3 regions of the Colwellia sp. F1 genome follow, and region 3 is predicted to be linked to each of the others. Evidence: predicted binding sites of a transcription regulator. Region 3 holds the regulator's gene; each other region holds the start of a gene.
What was found. Region 3 encodes sigma-54, which starts transcription at its own class of promoters, with help from an activator protein. Its sites were predicted from a motif close to GTTGGCACGNNNNTNGNNT; they were not measured.
Positions count from the first base shown of each region.

Region 1: the regulator sigma-54 is predicted to act here: its motif matches at 1,738-1,756, upstream of AC0UA9_RS01265 (PEP-CTERM sorting domain-containing protein).
Region 2: the regulator sigma-54 is predicted to act here: its motif matches at 1,221-1,239, upstream of flgA (flagellar basal body P-ring formation chaperone FlgA).

Region 1 covers NZ_JBWDLI010000001.1:281,430-284,712, forward strand. Annotated here, with positions in the region: gene AC0UA9_RS01255 (3-deoxy-7-phosphoheptulonate synthase) at 1-46, shown strand, start outside; gene AC0UA9_RS01260 (low molecular weight protein-tyrosine-phosphatase) at 215-700, opposite strand; gene AC0UA9_RS01265 (PEP-CTERM sorting domain-containing protein) at 950-1,702, opposite strand; gene AC0UA9_RS01270 (methyl-accepting chemotaxis protein) at 1,950-3,283, opposite strand, start outside.
Region 2 covers NZ_JBWDLI010000010.1:142,310-145,592, forward strand. Annotated here, with positions in the region: gene AC0UA9_RS11335 (CheR family methyltransferase) at 1-196, opposite strand, end outside; gene AC0UA9_RS11340 (chemotaxis protein) at 240-1,166, opposite strand; gene flgA (flagellar basal body P-ring formation chaperone FlgA) at 1,413-2,117, shown strand; gene flgM (flagellar biosynthesis anti-sigma factor FlgM) at 2,309-2,611, shown strand; gene flgN (flagellar export chaperone FlgN) at 2,692-3,123, shown strand; gene AC0UA9_RS11360 (LPP20 family lipoprotein) at 3,207-3,283, opposite strand, start outside.
Region 3 covers NZ_JBWDLI010000015.1:68,188-71,470, forward strand. Annotated here, with positions in the region: gene lptA (lipopolysaccharide transport periplasmic protein LptA) at 1-249, shown strand, start outside; gene lptB (LPS export ABC transporter ATP-binding protein) at 230-994, shown strand; gene AC0UA9_RS14065 (RNA polymerase factor sigma-54) at 1,127-2,638, shown strand; gene hpf (ribosome hibernation promoting factor) at 2,682-2,969, shown strand; gene ptsN (PTS IIA-like nitrogen regulatory protein PtsN) at 2,994-3,283, shown strand, end outside.

The DNA.
Region 1 (3,283 bases), on a different contig from region 3:
ATTAGCTTTACTGGCTGATGCAGTAAAACACCGGTTTAACGCCTAGTTTTTTAGTTTTCCTGTTGATCGAAACAGAATGTATGCAACAAGCAGTAGCGGTAAGGAAGTTGCTACCTAGGTTTGTTTTACTTACAAAGTTACTGCCAACAACCTCTTATTTTATAAGTAGAGTTAGCCTGGCTATTATTTGTTCAAGCTAACTTAAACAGCACTGCTATTTTAGTTGCGATAATAAGCCATCACTTGCGTCTTCGACTAAGTCGAGCACAAAACGAAAGCCATTAGCGCCACCGTAGTATGGGTCAGGTACTTCACTTTCTTCATGATTTTTTGCAAAATTTAAAAAAAGCTGTGCTTTGTATTGTAAGTGTTTCGGTGCAAGAGCATGTAAATCGGCAAGATTGCTGTTGTCCATCGCTAATATTAGATCAAAATCATCAAAGTCTTGCACGGTAACTTTTCGTGCTTTGATACCGTCAAACGAATAACCTCGTGCAACAGCCACTTTTTGCGATCGATGATCTGGTTTTTCTCTAACATGTGCTCCTACTGTGCCTGCAGAGTCTATTTTCAACGACACCCCCTTAGCTTTTGCTTTATGCCTAAAAACGGCTTCAGCACTTGGTGAGCGGCAAATGTTACCCATACAGACAAAAAGTACGCTTTTAATTCCCTTTAAGTTCAATTCGTTAACAGTCATCTTTCCTTCCATTTTTTGTTAATTTATCAGTGTTTGTACCCTAATTAAACCAACAGATTGTAATTTTTTGTTAGGGAATATTCAATGTTACATTGGCTATAATATTCAACAGTATTATTTGGCTAACTAACTGATGATAACAGCGCATCAAGTTAGCTAGCGCTGCAAAAACCAAAGTACCTTGGTTTTTGCACTCTACACTACTTTCGTGTTACCCCTACTACAGTTTTCTTCTTTATTTAGCTTGTTTTATACTTTGCTTTGCTGAAATGCTCGCATAAAAAATACCAATATTGCTAAACCTAATAATGCTAAGCTTGTGGGCTCGGGCACAGTGACAGCGTCAACTTCAAAATTAAAAGTACGGCTGTCTTGATTGGCAAAGCCAATAGTTACCTTATCACTAAAGGCGACATAGTCGTTACCCACCGACGAGCCAACGCCAACACTGATAGCACTAATATAAGCTTGGCTAGAGTACTGCTGCTGCCAATCACTAATACCGTAATTATATTGCGCTGTAACACCTATATTTGTTTGGTATTGCCAGAAATTATCTGAAAAATTAGTGCTATACCAAGTGTCGCGCGCCGTAACGCCATAAGTGCCATTGTAAGCGCCTTCCCAAATTAATTCGCTACGTTGCGAGCCATCCCAAATGTGTAACCTTAATGCAGGGGTATAATCTGAATGTAAAGCAGATACACTGCTTGTTGCAATAGACCAGTCGAAGGTGAAGTCAACCAAGTCGGCAAGTAGGCCAATATTACTCGTTGGTGAAAATGGATTACCTAAACCAAAAAATCGCGTACGATCACCATGTAATTCTAATGAGCCATTACCATTATAAGCAACGGTATTGGTAATGGCGCTATTAGCATCTGCGGCTATCCAATCCACTGTGGTTGGGGTAACCTCAATTATAGCTGCATTAACGCAGAACAGCATAAATGATGAACACGTTATTAACCATGTCGATATTTTAACTTTGCTTTTATTCATAATTTAACACCTCAGTTTAAAGTTCAAGGCTACTGATGCAAGGAATGTGCAAGCATTACAAGCAAGCAAAACACCTTGATTATATGATAAAAACTGTTAATACACCGTTAACAACTCATTACACTAACTTTAGCTGTAAAAATATTAGACACTTTATTTTGTGCTTTGAACGGTGAAGTCAGCCACTGAGTAGCTGCGTGTTTACTTGAGCACTAACCAGCAAGCAAACACTGCGCACTACAGACAATTAAAGTTTAAATTTAGCTATTTCAACTTCTAGGTTGTTTGTTAACTCCTGTATCTGTACTGATGATTCTTGTACCTCGTGTGATACCGCTAAAGTATTGTCTGAGGTGTCTGAAATATTAGTAATACGCATAGCGGTATCTTCACCCGCTGCTAATTGCTCTACCGCGGCAATAGATATTTGATGGCTCATTTGTGAAATGCCTTCAAGTGAGTGAGCGATATTGACTAATTCCGCTGAAACTTGTTTGGATTTAATCACGGTTTCTTCACTGGTTGCGATACTTTGCGTCACCGAAGATTTAGCCTCTTTTGTCGCATTTTGTAATTTAGAGATCATTTGATGAATCTCTTCAGTGCTTGCCTGAGTACGTTGCGCTAGTTGGCGCACCTCATCGGCAACTACGGCAAAACCTCGGCCCTGGTCACCCGCTCTCGCTGCCTCAATTGCAGCATTTAATGCCAGTAAGTTAGTTTGCTCTGCAATACCCTGAATAACAGCCAAAACATTAGCGATATTACTCACTTCATCATCAAGAATTTGAATATTAGCCCCAGCATTATCAATTTGGCTTTCAAGTAACACAACAGATTTAGAAGCTTCTTGAGTCAATAAGTTAGCTTGTTTTCCTTGTTTCTCAGCCTCTACAACAGAGTGTGCTGCGTGTTTGGCATTTTCAGCGACGGCATTAGCAGAAGCCGTTAATTCGGTCACGGCTGCGGCAACGATTTGCGTTTCATCACGCATTGTTTTGGCTAAATTGTCTAAGTCTGCTGACCTTACTTTAGCCGCATCGGTTTGATTATATAAATTATCGGTCACACGCTTTATACCTTGAACTACGCCTTGTAGCTCTTTTTGCATATAATTTACTGCTCCGACAACGCTGTCATCGTTTGCATTAATAAATCTCTTATTTTGCTTTAGGTTACCACGCGATACTCTAATTACTGCTTCACGTACATCATTCACTTCAGCACCTAAAGCAAAGTTTAGTGACAAACCAAAACGCGCTAAAGCAAACGCTAGAATAACGGCAATAATAATTGAAATTGATAGTGACCATTTAGCAGCAGACCAGTAACGCGCATTCGCTTCTGCATAACTAATGCCGGTCCCTATATACCAGCCCCAATGTGGTGTTTTTTGTACAACTGATGTTAGGTCAACAACGCTCCCTTCGCGTTCTGAGTCCCAATGGTATGTGATTATTTGCTTGGTTTTATCACCCACTAATTTTTTTACCATTTGCCCAACACTTTGGCCACTGGCATCTTTAAAGTCATTAAAACTGGTACCATGGAGTTGTGGATCATGTGGGGTTGCAACAAAGT
Region 2 (3,283 bases), on a different contig from region 3:
GTAACTGCCGCTCTACCGGTAACAGTGTTCGGGTCACTAATTCACCAAGTGAGCTAACGCCAAACTTACTCATCAAAGGAGCTAAGCGACTTTTTACTAGGTACTGTTTGTTTTCACCTAATACAATGCCGCACTGTTGCTCGAGAAAAACTCTAAATTGATGATAACTTTTATCGTCAAGTTGTCTTGCTAGCACTATTACTACTTCCTAATTGATATGTGTACATGGTGCGTTATTATTAGTGGTGGTTTAACCATTTTTTAACAGCTGTTGCCAATTCATCGGGGTGAAATTTAGGAATGAAGTCTTCTGCACCAACTTTTTTAACCATGGCATTGTTAAACACCCCGCTTAATGAGGTGTGCAGAATAATTGGCATTTTAGCCATACGTTCGTTACCTTTTACCTCAGCGGTTAGGGTGTAGCCATCCATTTCTGGCATTTCAATATCTGAAACCATTAGCGCTACTTTTTCCGTGATACTGTGTTCACATGTCTCGGCTATGGCAGTGAGTTGCTCTAATGCGTCTTGGCCATTTTTCGCCAAAGCCATGGTAATACCTAATGGCTCTAACGCTCTTTTTACTTGGTTTCGAGCAACACTTGAATCGTCAGCAATCATAACAATACGCTCACCAAGCTCTACCCCAACATTAGTATCAACAACACTGTCACTTAAATCGGTAGAGACTGGGTTAATATCATTTAATATTTTTTCTACATCTAAAATAGAGACCATCTGCTTATTTATTTCTGTTACCGCTGTTAAGTAACTGGCTTTACCTGCCCCCTCTGGCGGAGGCATCATATCCTTCCAGCTTAGCGTCACAATACGTTCTACGCCTGCCACAAGAAAGCCTTGTACGCTACGATTATACTCGGCAATAATGATGAAAGACTCATCAGTTTGAGTAATAGCAGGGCCACCAATGGCTTTACTCATATCAATAACTGAAATGGTTTGCCCTCTGATATGCGCAACCCCTTTTATAAAGGGGTCTTGTTTAGGTAAAACTGTTAATGTAGGGCACTGTAGAACTTCTCTTACTTTAAAGACATTGATACCAAAGCGCTGAGTGCCTACTAATTTAAAGAGCAGCAACTCTAGCCTGTTTTGACCGACTAGTTGTGTTCGTTGATTAACTGAATCGAGTATACCTGCCATAAAAACCTCATTTGTATTCAAGCACTGTATTATATACCTACCAGTGTAGGACAATAAGGCACAATTCTTGATTGTGTATTGTAAGCCATATTAAGTGACAAAAAATTGATGAATGTTAAGTAAATTACCACGCTATGGGTAATGAATAAAACTAGAATTAATACACTTATAACACAAAGTGATACACTTATTACTATGTAAATTGTTATAAGCATAGTCGAGTATAAAAAATTAACCTAAGGATAAATGACAAAAAATATGCCTACAATGAAACTTTTTTTATCTGTCCTCTATTTTATAGCACTATTTTCAGGCGCGAGTTCGGCTTCTACTTGGGATAGCGCTTATATAGAATCGTTTGTACAAAAACAACTTGAAAGCGCAATACCCCCACCTATGGGAGGACGAATATCTTTTGACGTTACCCCGATAGACCCACGAATAATAATCAAACCTTGCCAAAAGCCTATTACAGCAAATATACCTGAAAATACCAACCGGAGAAATATTAATATTAAAATAACCTGTGATGACGCCACTCCTTGGTACCTCTACATACTCGCTAAAATTGAACGAACCTTTGCTGTGGTTATAACCACAAGTACTATTGAGAAAGGCGAAATACTGACAAAAAAGAATATCGCTATAGATTATATCGCAAATAATAGAATTCGGGGGGAAAGATTAAGTGATATTAATGCAGTGCTTGGGAGTAAAGCAGAAAGAAGAATAGGTATAGATAATGCCATCACTAAAAATAGTATTTGCTTAGTCTGCAAGGGTGATACTGTCACTATTACTGCAAAAAGCGATAATTTTGTTATTAAAACGAAGGGAACTGCGCTAAGCTCAGGTAACCTAAATGAACAAATTAGGGTTAAAAATACACGTTCAGGACGCATAATAAAGCCTAAAATTAGTGCTGTTAACCAAGTGGTAATTAACCTATAATTTTTTAGCGCTCACTTAGAGAGTAAGATTCATCGTTAAAGCGCTAACAGAAGGCTGTATTTTTTGCTTGATACCCGCAACCAAAATAAAACGGTAATTTAACAAAACTTTTACTAAAGTTATCGTGCAGCTTGCCGATATAAAGCTAACGAACAAATTGACAAAATACACCTTTACCGCAGGGTAACATTATGACTATAAATATCAACAACTTAAATAATCAAGCTCATATTAATCAAAGTAAGCTGGCGCAAAATAAGCAGGCAAACGCTCAAACAGCAAACGATACCCAAGTAAAACATGCTGCTCGCGATTCTGTTTCTTTTACCCCACAAGCACAACAATTTAAAGAGCTGCAAAAAAAATCTGCCGATGCACCTGTCATTGATCAAAAAAAAGTTGAAGAGCTGAAAAAAACAATTGCCGCTGGCGAGTATAAAGTTGACTCTCAAAAACTTGCTGCTAGCATGGCAAAGTTTGAGTTTAGTTTATAGTTTAATCCCTTAGTTTATCGTTTGATCTAAGCAGTAGACTGGGTGATAATCACCTTTTACTTATATTTAAAGGTACTTTCATGTCAGCTTCATCTCAATCATTAGAGCTGCTTGCCCAACAGTTTGCTCAGTTACAATCACTTGAACAAATCATTGACGACGAAAAGCGCATTTTAGAGCAGCACCAACCTGAGGCATTACTGCAAATTAGTGAGCAGAAAAACCAAGCCTTGCTTGCGATACAAGCCTTAGATCAAAAGATAATGGTTAACCAGGCATTTGCCCAAGATAAAAAGGCCGGTTTACTTGATGAAGCACTAACTGACATTGAAAATTTATTGCAACTCTGCCAACAAAAAAACCAAATTAATGGTCAAATAATCGTGCAATCTCAACTGGCCGTTGAACGTATGAAAACCACTTTATTAGAAAACAATAACAAGAATTCTGTTACTTATGATAATAAAGGTAAAAAATCTGGTGGCTTAAGCAGTATAGGTTTAAAGGCTTAAGTATGCTTGGGCTAAGCACAACCAGCTAGCAAAAGGTTTACCGTCTAGTTCAGTAATTCAGAGATACACTATGTCCTTCTTACTTAAAAGTAGTCTACTTTTTTTATTTCTTTACGCTGGATACTCGCTTGGTAAATTTCATAAACATCTTTAAAGTCTA
Region 3 (3,283 bases):
GGGAGCTTAATTAGCTTGCAAGCAAATGAAATAAAATATCAACCAGATCAATACATCATTACTATTTCAGGTAACGCACAAGTTAAGCAAGCTGGTAGCAAAGTTACTGGTGAAACAATTACTTACAACACATTAAGTGAAAAATTAGAAGCGATTAGTGGTCAAAATGAATCGGTAACCACTATTTTACAGCCTGCTCAAATAAAAGCCCAACAAGATAAGAAAAACAATGACAGTAACAAACCATAAAGCTGACGATATATCGAGCAAATCAACCTTGATAGCTCAAAATTTATCAAAGTCTTATAAAAATAAAAAAGTCGTTAAGCGCGTTAGTTTAGCTGTAAGTGCTGGCCAAATTGTTGGTTTGCTAGGCCCTAATGGCGCTGGAAAAACAACGTCTTTCTATATGATTGTCGGTTTAGTTCCAAATGACAACGGCCAAATTATACTCAACGATGAAGACGTTACCCTTGCTCCTATGCATGAACGAGCAAGACGTGGCATAGGCTATTTACCCCAAGAAGCCTCGATATTTAGAAAGCTCACAGTTACTGATAATATTATGGCTATTTTGCAAACTCGCAAGGGCCTTAATGAACACGAAAGGCAAAGTAAACTAGAACAACTACTAGAAGAGTTTAGTATTAGTCACATTAAAGACAACTTGGGTATGAGCCTGTCAGGTGGTGAACGAAGACGGGTAGAAATAGCAAGGGCATTGGCCGCTGATCCTGAGTTCATTCTACTTGATGAGCCCTTTGCAGGTGTTGACCCAATTTCTGTTGGTGATATAAAAAAAATAATTATTCACCTTAAAAATCGCGGTATTGGTATATTAATTACTGATCATAATGTGCGTGAAACACTTGATGTATGTGAACATGCATATATTGTTAGTCATGGTGAAATAATTGCTGAAGGTGACTCTGATCAAATTCTTGCGAATCAAACGGTAAGAGATGTATACCTAGGCGAACAATTCACGCTATAGTTAACTTAAGCATGAGAACTTTGGCTATACTGAACTCACTTAGGCTATACTAACCTTAAGTGACTAAAAGTAATTTTTAAATTAGTTATCATAATGTTAGCAATATTTATTAATAGGAAGTAAAAAAAGTAGATGCGCCCAACTCTGCAACTCCGAATAGGACAGCAATTAACGATGACACCGCAACTGCAACAAGCGATCAAGCTGTTGCAGCTGTCTACGTTAGAGCTTCAGCAAGAAATACAAGAAGTACTTGAAAGCAACCCTCTACTTGAAATAAGTGAACAAGACAGATCTAGCGCTGATACGGAAAATAGCGCTAACGATAGTTCAGAGAGACTTGAAGAGGCCTTTTCAGCCACAGCTGAAACAACGACCAGTGAAGAACCATCGGCAAGCATTGATGAAATTAGTACGACAGAAGCCATGGAAAAAAGTGATATTCCTGAAGAGTTAAACATAGATACAACTTGGGAAGAAAGCTACAGTGCCGGCACCTCAAACACTGGTGCTATTAGTAGCCCAGGAGAAGATTACACCTATCAAGGTGAAACAACTGACTCAATTCAAGATCACCTTTTATGGCAAATGGAGTTAACGCCTTTTTCTGAAACCGATAGAGCCATTGCCATAGCAATTATTGAAGCTGTAGACGATGCAGGTTACTTAACGGTTTCAAGTGAAGATATTTTAGAGAGTGTCGGGATTGAAGGGCTAGAGCTTGATGAAGTAGAAGCCGTTCTAAAACGTATTAATGTATTTGATCCTATAGGGGTTGCCGCGCCGTCGATTGCTGACTGTTTACTAATTCAATTAAACCAGTTTAGTTCTGACACTCCTTACTTAACAGAAAGCAAATTAATTATCAGAGAGCATATTGATTTACTGGGTAGCCGTGATTACCGTCAACTCATGCGTAAAACACGGCTGAAAGAGGATGACTTACGTGAAGTGATGCGGTTAATTCAAAGTTTAAACCCTCGCCCTGGTGATGTGATTGATAAAAGCGATGATCAATACGTGATTCCTGACGTTTCCGTAGAGAAAAAAAATGGCCGCTGGGTGGTTGAGTTAAACCCTGATAGCGCTCCTAAGCTGTCAGTCAATCAACAATATGCCGCCATGACTAAAACAACAAAGTCATCGAGTAACGACGGCCAATTTATTCGCGCTAATTTACAAGAAGCCAAGTGGTTTATCAAAAGTTTAGAATCACGCAACGACACTTTACTCAAAGTATCAAACTGTATTGTACAACGCCAACAAGGCTTTTTAGAACATGGTGAAGAAGCAATGCGGCCAATGGTTTTAAATGATATCGCTGAAGCGGTCGATATGCATGAGTCTACAATTTCTCGTGTAACAACACAGAAGTATATGCATACGCCACGAGGTATTTTTGAATTAAAATATTTTTTTTCAAGCCATGTTAGCACTGAAAATGGCGGTGAATGTTCGTCTACTGCTATTCGATCGTTAATTAAAAAGTTCATTTTAGCGGAAATACCTGCTAAACCGCTAAGTGATAGTAAAATGGCTGATTTACTAGCCGAGCAGGGTATTAACGTTGCTAGGCGCACAATAGCTAAGTATCGAGAGTCTTTAGCTATTCCACCGTCGAACCAACGTAAAAGTTTACTATAATCAGTAACTTTATTTTTAATTGAACTAAAGAAGGATCATACTTATGCAAATTAATCTTACGGGCCATCATGTAGATATCACTTCATCATTACGCAACTATGTTGAAACAAAGCTAGCCAAGTTAGAGCGTCACTTTGACCATATTACTAATGTTTACGTAGTATTAACGGTAGAGAAGTTAGATCAAAAAGCAGAAGCCACAGTGCATTTAAAAGGTAATGAAATTCATGCCTCTGCGGTGAATACCGACATGTATAGTTCAATAGATAATTTGGTTGATAAACTCGACCGCCAGATACTCAAATATAAAGGCAAAATAACCCAACATTAGCTTAGCGCCACCACTTAAATTATTATGACACTACAAAATATCTTAACACTGGACTGCACGCAATGTGCAGTACCAGTTCGCAGTAAAAAACGCTTACTTGAAAAAATATGTCAGCTTGCTGCCCAGGAATTAGGCAATGTAAATCCAACCGATCTATTAGATAGCTTACTGAGCCGAGAAAAAATGGGCAGCACAGGTATTGGTAACGGCATTGCCATTCCTCATGCTAGGCTCAGTAATACAGACAAAGCGGTTGCTGTTTTTTTAACCACTGAACAAGCCATTGATTTTGACGCTATTGACAACCAGCCAGT